3 regions of the Paenibacillus hunanensis genome follow, and region 3 is predicted to be linked to each of the others. Evidence: riboswitches for the same ligand, from Rfam matches in the RefSeq annotation. Region 3 holds a riboswitch; each other region holds the start of a gene.
The links. A riboswitch is a leader RNA that binds a small molecule or an ion and turns the genes downstream of it on or off. The one in region 3 is predicted to bind cyclic di-AMP.
Positions count from the first base shown of each region.

Region 1: linked by a shared signal. The riboswitch ahead of kdpF (K(+)-transporting ATPase subunit F) and the one ahead of SK066_RS00415 (C40 family peptidase) in region 3 are both predicted to bind cyclic di-AMP.
Region 2: linked by a shared signal. The riboswitch ahead of SK066_RS22140 (hypothetical protein) and the one ahead of SK066_RS00415 (C40 family peptidase) in region 3 are both predicted to bind cyclic di-AMP.

Region 1 covers NZ_CP139194.1:3,180,167-3,183,449, forward strand. Annotated here, with positions in the region: gene kdpA (potassium-transporting ATPase subunit KdpA) at 1-1,064, opposite strand, end outside; gene kdpF (K(+)-transporting ATPase subunit F) at 1,089-1,169, opposite strand; cyclic di-AMP (ydaO/yuaA leader) riboswitch at 1,487-1,674, opposite strand; cyclic di-AMP (ydaO/yuaA leader) riboswitch at 1,897-2,096, opposite strand; gene SK066_RS12830 (hypothetical protein) at 2,633-3,184, opposite strand.
Region 2 covers NZ_CP139194.1:5,442,024-5,445,306, reverse strand. Annotated here, with positions in the region: gene SK066_RS22145 (hypothetical protein) at 234-725, opposite strand; cyclic di-AMP (ydaO/yuaA leader) riboswitch at 1,122-1,293, shown strand; gene SK066_RS22140 (hypothetical protein) at 1,417-1,830, shown strand; gene SK066_RS22135 (oxidoreductase) at 2,179-2,865, shown strand.
Region 3 covers NZ_CP139194.1:97,333-100,615, reverse strand. Annotated here, with positions in the region: gene SK066_RS00425 (ATPase domain-containing protein) at 1-127, opposite strand, end outside; gene SK066_RS00420 (YwhD family protein) at 606-1,127, opposite strand; cyclic di-AMP (ydaO/yuaA leader) riboswitch at 1,975-2,113, shown strand; gene SK066_RS00415 (C40 family peptidase) at 2,123-2,596, shown strand; gene SK066_RS00410 (GNAT family N-acetyltransferase) at 2,899-3,283, shown strand, end outside.

The DNA of each region.
Region 1 (3,283 bases), 2.6 Mb from region 3:
GGTGTTAATGTATCGTGCATCGTATTGACTGCACCTGTCTCCGACGCGGTAGTTACCACCGAGTATAATGAAGATTCCTCAATACCGAATCGAACCTCTTTCCCTTCCATAGAGCCTGCACTTTGCTGTAATCCGAGTTGATTGATAAGTGGGTTGCCTTGATGCTCTGCATATAATGAAGAGCTGAGCATGATCAGGAACATAATTGCCATCGATACAAACAGGATTCGTCCTTGCTTCGGATTACCGACAATGCGTCCGTACGTAAATGGAAGCGAGATCGGCACGAGTAGCATCAGAAGCATTTGCAGCAGATTACTGATCGCATCTGGATTCTCAAAAGGATGGGCAGAGTTGGCACCGAAAAAGCCACCACCATTGTTCCCCATTTCCTTAATTGCAAGGAAGCTCCCAATTGGGCCCATGCCGATCTGTTGCTGTGTTCCCTCCAGCGTAGTTGCTGTGACGGACGTGTGCAGCGTCTGCGGTACACCCTGACTAATAAAGATCAATGCAGCGACCACGCATAGTGGCAGCAAAATACGTGTAATCGCACGTACCAGATCGACGAAAAAGTTCCCCATCGGCTTACCAGCCAGACCACGCATAAACGCGATCGAAGCGGCAATACCTGTCGCTGGTGAGACAAACATCAAGAAAATAATAGCCGACATTTGCGAGAAAAGGGACAAGCCACTTTCACCGCTATAATGCTGTAGATTCGTATTCGTTAAAAAGCTAATCGCTGTATTAAAGGCAAGATCCGGGCTCATCGCCGCAATACCTGCTGGATTCAGTGGCAGCTTATCCTGCAAACGGAAAATAATATACACGATCAATAGTATAACGGTATTGCTAACAAGTAACGCGACCAGATACTGCTTCCATGTCTGGTTATTTTGCCGGATACCACCCAGCTTATAAATGATCTTTTCCAGTGGACCAAAGAAGCGATCCAGCTTCCCCGGTGTATAATCAAATGCACGGGAAATGTAAGCTCCCATTGGACGCGCTAATAACAGCGCAATTAGTAAGGTTAATGCAACTCCGATATATGCGAACATACTCACTCACTCTCTCCTGCCTGTTTAAAATTTTTCCGGATAGATCAGGGCGTAACACAAGTACACCAGCAAGCCTGCAATAATGAGCCATAATAGCCAGATCATTGTTCTTCTCCTCGCTCTCCGATCACTCTGGATGACCAGATCCCCAGTCCACCAAGCCCGAATGCCATGAGTAAAATGAGCACAATCATTAAAATGTCCAACATGGTTTCTTTCCCCTTCAGCATCAACATGCGTGAGATTAAATTTGATTTTCATTGCAATTTGACTTCACATCAAACGATTTTGAGTCGAAAAACACGAAATTAGGCGCAAAAAAAGAAGCCTCGGTAAAAATCGAACTTTTCACCGGGCTTCTTCCGTGCGTAACCGGACTGACACATAATGATGTGCAGACCAGGATGACGTAAGCCGGATATAAGTTCTTCCTGAATCGCTGACGAGGTTAGCTGTCGGGTTCGGGCTGGAAGATTGCCCGTTCCGGCATTGCCGGAATTCACCCCGTGTCAGTTGCCCTGCTGGAAGCATGGTCTGACGAATGGTTCCCCCGCTCTCCTGTAGCTATCTCGCAAGCACGAGTCGACAGGAGATTAAGCGTGTATCATGTAAAAGAGCTACGATCGATGATCATAATGATCGTATTGAGGTTCAAATTGTCCACAATCCTCTACGCTGTTTGAATGAGCGAATAGATCACTCTTTTCAACACAGGTAGTTCAGCACAACCACCAGTCTAGTGCGTCTGGCTTCAGAAGCTAATGAGCGTTAGCAAGGCATAAGAAAACACAGAGCGTCTATACCCTGTGTCATGATGGCACAAGTTCCACACTCCTCTCCCGACTTGCGCTTACGAGGTTAGCTGTCGGATTCGGGCGGTGAGAGTCGCCCTACCATCAGCGCCGGCCCCATGGTTACCGGCGCTGACGGATTCACCCCATGCAGATGATCAACGGCTCTCACACCTTTGACATGCTGCGAATTGGTTCCCCCGTTTTCCGGTAATGACCGGAAACTCAGCAATAAGAACAAGAAACTTCTGAAATTCAGTTGTTTGATCTGGACAAATGCCGATTCGCATCTGTACGCTTCCTGCTGCACCGATCGTCTGGACAGTCTGGCGTAGCACGATTGTGCTTTCCTGCTGCTGTGCGCTTCGGCGAGCATGAGAGAAGTCGTTGCGATCGCGAATCTCTAAATCCTGAAATGTATATTACTCCTGTAATTCAGAAGTGTAAAGCAGATCAAAAAGGCAAAAAAAGCCGTGGATTCCCACAGCTTTCTTTTTTGAAAATGCAGTAAAAGGATACCTTCCGCAAGCTCCTTTTTTCTCCTCATAACGCTCATTATCTCCAATTTTACATTATATTTCAGTGTTTTCAGTTTACTTTTCATCTCATTTCGCAAAATGATATGTCATTATTCACACTTGCAAAAATAAGTATATATCGACTGCTCAGGATGCCATTGGTCTACTATAAAATGGTTATGGTATACCTGTTACTAGTGATAAAGCTTCGCCTGAAGTAATCGAAAAATGACGCTTTTACGCCAAAATTAAAACAAAGCTATTCCAATGAGTGGTACATCGCTATTGTTTGACCATCCAGCGGAAAGAAGCCTTCAGATAATTCATATAGCCGAATTGCCCAGAAATGATGCTCTTCCTGCATCGCCTGCGCATCAATCTCCATATAATAATGAGTCAGCGTATCTAGCAATGAATCCAGGTCTAGAACGCGATCTGTACAGACTGCTTGCTTGTCGATCAGCTGTTGGAGCACTACACTCGTAAAAGCATGATAAAAGCTAATAAAATGATGCCATGTATCATTGCAATAGGCTATACGATACGAATCCTCCTCCTGGTACAAATAGCCGATCCATTGCCTCTCCCATGACAGGACAAAGTAACCGCCCAGATCCTGCCCGAAGACGATCCATTCCTTATTTTCATAGAGAAACCGATAAAACTCTGGATAAAACTGGACGGCATAATGCTCGTAGGGCATTAACAGCGCTGTCTGCTGTCGCATATGTATCAGCGTAGAATGGGCAGTAAGCTCTTCCTCACGTAGCAGACTAAAATGTTGCTCGATCTCATGAATCAGTGGCTTCATATAAGATTCACCTCAAGTGGATGGGAATATCGTTCACTTCAATCTACTCTGTATTGTATAACCATACAGGCGACATCTATAAAAGCCCGTCGATACAAA
Region 2 (3,283 bases), 340 kb from region 3:
GACTCATGTCTCGCTTGTCTGAGCTCACTCCATAGTTACTGCTTCATAGTAGCTCTCCTGCATGTACAATAGGCCGGGCAGGCAACGCGCAGCAACATCGCCATAGAAAAAATACAAGATGCCAGTACAGACTTTGAACATGCGTTAATATACAGATAGCTGATGCCCACAATGATATAAATATCTATTTGCTTGCTGCCAGTCGCCCTTTATAGACACTTAACCAGCATGGCTCAAAAAGAATAATAAGACTGACAATAATAGCTGAGAAATTCCCGTTCAGTCGGTAATCCTGTCCATCCTGTCATATAAGATGAAGCCTCTATACCTGATTCTGCCCCTGAGACACCTTCCGACAGCGCTTTGTGCCATGCGGTGAGTGCTTCTGCTGCCAGATGGGTGCGTGTGAAGCCCCATAGGGATTCGTATTGGTGAATAAGGATTCTGGCTTCTGCTGCTTCCACGTGCTTGAGACGACGGAACACTTGCCCCCACTTGATTAGATCCAGATGCGCCGATCCATCCGAAAACTCAAACTCTGCCCAGCCTGTAGCTCCGCCACCGGATAGGCGCAGCAAGCCACAATGTAGCGGACGACAAGATTCTGGCAATGCGAGCTTCGCCTGATCATATACAAATAGCTCCATCCGCTGAACACGAGCATGAACCGGAACGAGCTGCGAATCAACCGTAGGCTGAATCAGGGTGGCAACAGCAGATAACATACGTACATACACTCCTTTGAATGTGAGGTTTAGTTGTCAGCCATCATAGGGCATTTTGCAGGCAACGTAAATGCCAGATAAAGTCTATAGACCGTCATTTAAGTCAGCTGCTATGCATGTAATCGGATTCATTCCCTTTATTCATGCCATTAGTTCGATAATGCTCGGTTTTGCTTTACTTTATACAAAAAGCTAGTATACGTGAATAATAATGTGTAAATAAGCGAAAATAGAAGGTAAACGATCATTTTGTCCTGTGAAATGATCAAATTGACACCAAATGCGAAACCGCTCGTCTTTACTTTGCCTGAACAGGGGAGTATGATTCGTCTCAAGTTCATAAATTACGGTGTACGACATCTATATTGGCGCCGTAACCAGCTTAATGTCCGAGCCGCAGAGAAGACGCTCTGTAGCCGGGGAGCGGGGGAACCAGCGAACAGCCATCACAGACTGTTCAGGGGTGAATCGGTATCGCAGCGATCCATTAAGATCGACTGCTATCTGTAGGGAGACTCTTACTTCCGAATCCGTCAGCTAACCTCGTAAGCTGAATATAAGAGAGGCGACAATGATCATGACATCCGGTAAGCGCAGCTATGTCTGCGTGCGGAATGCCTGAGAAGCTGGCGAGAAAACCTCTTGTGCAGCTTCTTTTTTGTTTGCCTTCACACAATTGGAGGAGAAAGAGATGGAGTTGGAGCAGGAATCGGAGTTGCCTAAGGAGTATGTGCTGGTATCTCCAGCGACGCGTGCAGGGGAGCAGTTTATGCAGCTGCTCAAGGTCAAAGGAATTGCCTTTGCCGCGATCGTAAATAGCTATGCAGAAAAGGTAAAACTAGAACGAATGGGTGTGGCTCATGTGCTGTTGCTCGATACACAGCGCCAGGACGAATGGACCATTCCACAGCTAGCTGTCGGTAAAGTGTATCTATTTGAACGCAGCCTGCCGCTCTGCTGTCGGTATATCCAAATGTGCCGTACATGGACAAGCGAGCCGATCTACGTTATTACCGAAAGCAGTAATTCACGCATGATCTACAGAGGACTGGGTGCCGATCATATTGTGCACACGAATGGCGGCAGTGTCGCCTTTTTGCTCTGAGCAGCATCATAGCCTGACACCCGAATGACGCAGCATCTGCGCATTCGGGTATACACATGTATAAATAACAGAACTGCAATTACACATACGAATGATATGAAGGAAATATATGAAGGAAGACGCTATACAGGAATCGAGATATAGGGATGGAATATGATCGAGAGATCACCTGATAGATAGGTATAGGGATAAAGAATAGAGGTACAAACGAAACGCTTCTTCCAATCGTTTTACAGGAAGCACTCTAAGGGAAGCGCGATACGAGTAAAACATAGCAAGCGAGCGATCCGATCGAGCCACAACACACAGCATAATGGATACTAGCAGACAGAATGGAGGGGAAGTAAACTGACAGAACGCATAGCACTCGTCGCAGGCGCTACAGGTCTGGTCGGGCGCTCGCTGGTCGATATCCTCGTCCATGAACCAACCTATGACCGTATCAAAGTGCTTGTACGCCAAATCGTACCAGACTGGCAGTCGTATATACAGGTTGAGCAGATCGTGACCGATTACGATCATTTAGACCAGCATGCGGATACATGGCAAGCCACCGATGTATATTGCTGCCTCGGCACTACGATCAAACAAGCAGGCAGCCAGGAGCGCATGTACCAGATCGATGTCACCTACCCGCTCCGACTGGCTGAGCTAGCCCGGGCAAGGGGAGCCGAACACTTCCTGCTCATCAGCGCCATGGGAGCAGATGCTAACTCACGCATCTTCTATTCCCGTATCAAAGGCGAGCTAGAGCAGCAACTATCTACACTCGGCTACCCATCCCTATCCATCGTCCAGCCCTCCCTGCTACTAGGAGAACGCAAAGAATTCCGACTCGGCGAACGCACGGCTGCCGCTATTTCCAGCGTAGTATCGCCCCTGCTGCGAGGAGGGCTATCCAAATACAAACCCATCCAAGCCACCACCGTCGCCAAAGCCATGTACAAGCTCGCTCTAAAACGCCCCAAAGGCGTAAATACCTACCTTTCCCACCAATTACAACAACTCGGCTCATCTCACCAGACCGATAGCTGACGCGATAATGAGCGAAGAAGGAAGGTACAACGTGATGCGCGTAATATGGATATGCAGCGAGGGAATAGAATTACAAACTAACATCAAATAAAGCATGTAAAACATTCTTCAACCTCATCAGATGCTTCACTACATTCAAGGTTCTTAAAGTAAAGTTCTTATTGCTACCTCCCACCCGTACAAGTGGATGTTAGCGCCTGCTTCATCTCTGATACATTTAAGAACTGAATCTAAGAGTGAAAAAAACGAAATGATCCACTTTTAGCAATCTTTCTTATTTCTATTGTGTCTGTCCTTGCAGTGAGAGTCTTAGCCCTTTACAACATATGCTGCGAGCAGCACGGAACGGAGGGAAGGAAATAAGGGAAAAGGATGACTTGCAGTGTTAGCGATTTTCTAAAACGGGGTTCAATGAAGA
Region 3 (3,283 bases):
TTCCGGTTCCAGGCTCGCCCTCCAGAATCACTACAGCACCCGGTGGGATACCGCCATGCAAAATTTCGTCGAGTCCGGGTATACCTGTATGGATGGCACGTGTCTTAATAGCATTTGTGTTAGGCATATACTGCTCCCTCCATCTGTAGAATAATTTAGTCACGCAAGGGTTAGCTTTCTTACGAAGATGACTGTAAGGCAATTATAACAATGGATTGTGCATTAACAAAAGCTATTTTCCAATTTCATAACGGGACTAAAGGTTTTAATCATTTATACCCTATTTTTCCAGAAGATGATAATGTTTTCCGGTGATTCCTCTAAATATTTTATGCAAATGTATTGATTTTATAGTGGAATCATTGAATTTCTGCTGTATAAATATACATTCCCACTGGAAATTGCGCTGGAAGCGTCTATACATCCTCTGTATCTGTTTTATGCAAATAGAAGAGATGACAAGCATGGATGAATGAACGAGCACCCATTCTTTCGCTTTGGATATAAAAATAGCCGACTACGAGCTTCATTCACGAATTGAAAAAGCTGTAGTCGGCGTATACTCTCATGTTTTAACGTTCATAGTGTAGTATTCGTTGCTTGTTTTAGCTCTCCAGCACCTGCTTCAGCTCATCCGAAGAACGATTCCACCATTCTTCATTATGGCTCACAAGCAATGTTTTCAGCGCTGCCTTATCATCCGGACCAAGCTCACTCAGCATAATACGGCGCTTGATCGCATAGTCCAGCTTGTTCACATGGTCGGCGAGGATTTTCCAGCCCTTTTTATGCTCCTCATCAATCCACATCTCGCAGGCTGTGGCTCCAGCATAGCTTCCGCCTTCTGGCTGCTTATCTACCGCGACCCAGACGACCCATACCTGACGTCCGCCTTCCAGCTCCTCACGATTGGTGGTGAACTTGATGCCGCGCTCTACTTTACTTTTTGCGTGCATGGCGCCGATATCAATCTTCGCTTCGCCTCCATCAATAATAATAGGAGAAACGTTATTCAGATTGATCGCACCCGCACCAAAGCCTTTATGTTTACTGCTCTTCGTACTGCTACTAATGATGTTCAGAGACATCGCTTTTTTGGCAGGTTGAGCTGATTGATTTTGATCCATATTTTGATCCATGTTGAAAAATACTCCTTTTCTGTTCATAATTTATATTTGCTGCCGATATAAAAAAAGCAGCGTTTCATATCTTACAAACCTTTTGCAGGATAGCTGCTACATGTCTGACGGTCATTTTTGTCTATAACTATGCTTTGGCAAAGCTTAAACGACTTCTATATAGAATAGAACAGAATATAGAACCATTGATTTCTTTCTATAGAAGTAAGATATCACGATAAGCATAATCACATCATACTAGCCCTCATCTGACGTTATCCTATTCTGTCTGATCTATAAACGTGCTTTACGCTTCCCATGCAGACACGAGCCCCAATAGCAGTAAGATATTTTGCTTCGCAAAAATCACTTTTTATTGCACCTCGTGTTAGGAGATCGCTAACACTGTAAGCAGTCGTAACCTTATTGTAGCGGATCGAGTGTGAAAAACCAACGGAGCTATGAGTAACAACGTTAATCTTTTGCCTGAATAGCGATAAGCTAGCAGGATAGCAGTCTAAAAGATGACAAAGTAAAACGACAGAAAAATCACTTTTATAGGTCTAAATGCATATATCGAACGAACTATACGGGATTTTTCGACTAAAGATTAAATTTTTTTAATAATTGTAATCCCTTTAATGGCGCGGTTTTCACCATGCTGCTCACAAAGATGACAAGATTTTTCAGGTAAAAAGTGCATAACAGACATTGCCAAAGTAAAGAACCTTTGTTAGAATAAACCCAGCAAGTTTTTAGTAACAACTTTGTAAACTTTAAAAGTAAGCTTGTAACTATTGTCAGAAAAGCCGAAAATTGTCGTAAAAGTTGGATATCGTCGTACGGTGCATTAATCAAATGTGTAAAGCCAAATTTCGTGGCACCGGAAAGCGGGGGAACCGTTTTGGGTGAATTGATCTTGCAAGAGAGGGATCATAGGGGAGACCTTCTACCGAATCCTTAAGCTAACCTCGTAGGCATTGGAAGGGGACAATCGATTTAACATGAAAAAGAAACTAACCGCCGCACTCATGGGATTTGCAATTGCATTTACTGTTATGGGGAACAGCAATGCACATGCAGACTCCAGAATGGACCAGATCATTGAACCAGCAATGGGAACACCGTACCGCATCGGGGGAACATCTTTCAACGGTTTCGATTGCTCCGGATTCACACAATATGTATTCAGTAAAATGAACATTGATCTGCCGCGTCAATCCACGTCGCAGTACCAGGTAGGCGAAGCAGTAAGCAAAGGCGATCTGCAAGCTGGTGACCTCGTATTCTTCAACACGACTGGAGCAGGAGTTTCACATGTAGGCGTTATGGTAAGCAGCACTCAATTCGCACACGCTTCTACATCCAAAGGTGTACGAATTGATAATCTTAGCATGGATTATTATGCTGATCGTTTTGTCGGCGCTAAACGTGTTATGAGCAACTATGCTTTTGACACTTACGCTACAGACAATTAATTCGACCATTATGCAACTTCGACAACAATGAATCGACTATCAATATAAACCGCGAAGGATTCCCGCCAGAATCTTTTGCGGTTTTTTTATGTGCTCTTACGCTTTGTAGCTGTATACTATATAAACGAAATGAAGCTGGATTAGGTTACACTTTATACAAAAAAAGTTAAAATAAAAATAAGGCAACCATATAATTATGTCTACTTATAATTACCCGCGGATAAATTATGGTAAACACATTTTCCAATATTTATTTTATAATTTTATTCGATTTATTCCATGGTATCGAAAGGAGCTTTGCGATGCAGCCTGCATGTGTACTACCTTTTTCCGTCGTACCGATGCGTACAGAGCATGCTGCTCTCATTTGTAACTGGCAGTATGAGCCGCCTTATAACATTTATGGCTGGTTGCCTTGGGAACAGATGCAGCAGCTAGGAATTGAGTTTGGCGATCCACAGCTGCGGGAACAGCAGTATGTGTCTATTCTCGATGCAACAGACGAGCTTTGTGGCTTCGCTCAGTTCTTCCCTCTTACAGGCACGATAAGGCTCGGCATTGGCATGCGACCGGATCTATGTGGATATGGATATGGTGAATCGTTCATGCGTGCAATTACTGAAGCTGCGATCGACCGTAACCCGGATGCAGAGATCGATCTGGAGGTGCTCACCTGGAATCAGCGTG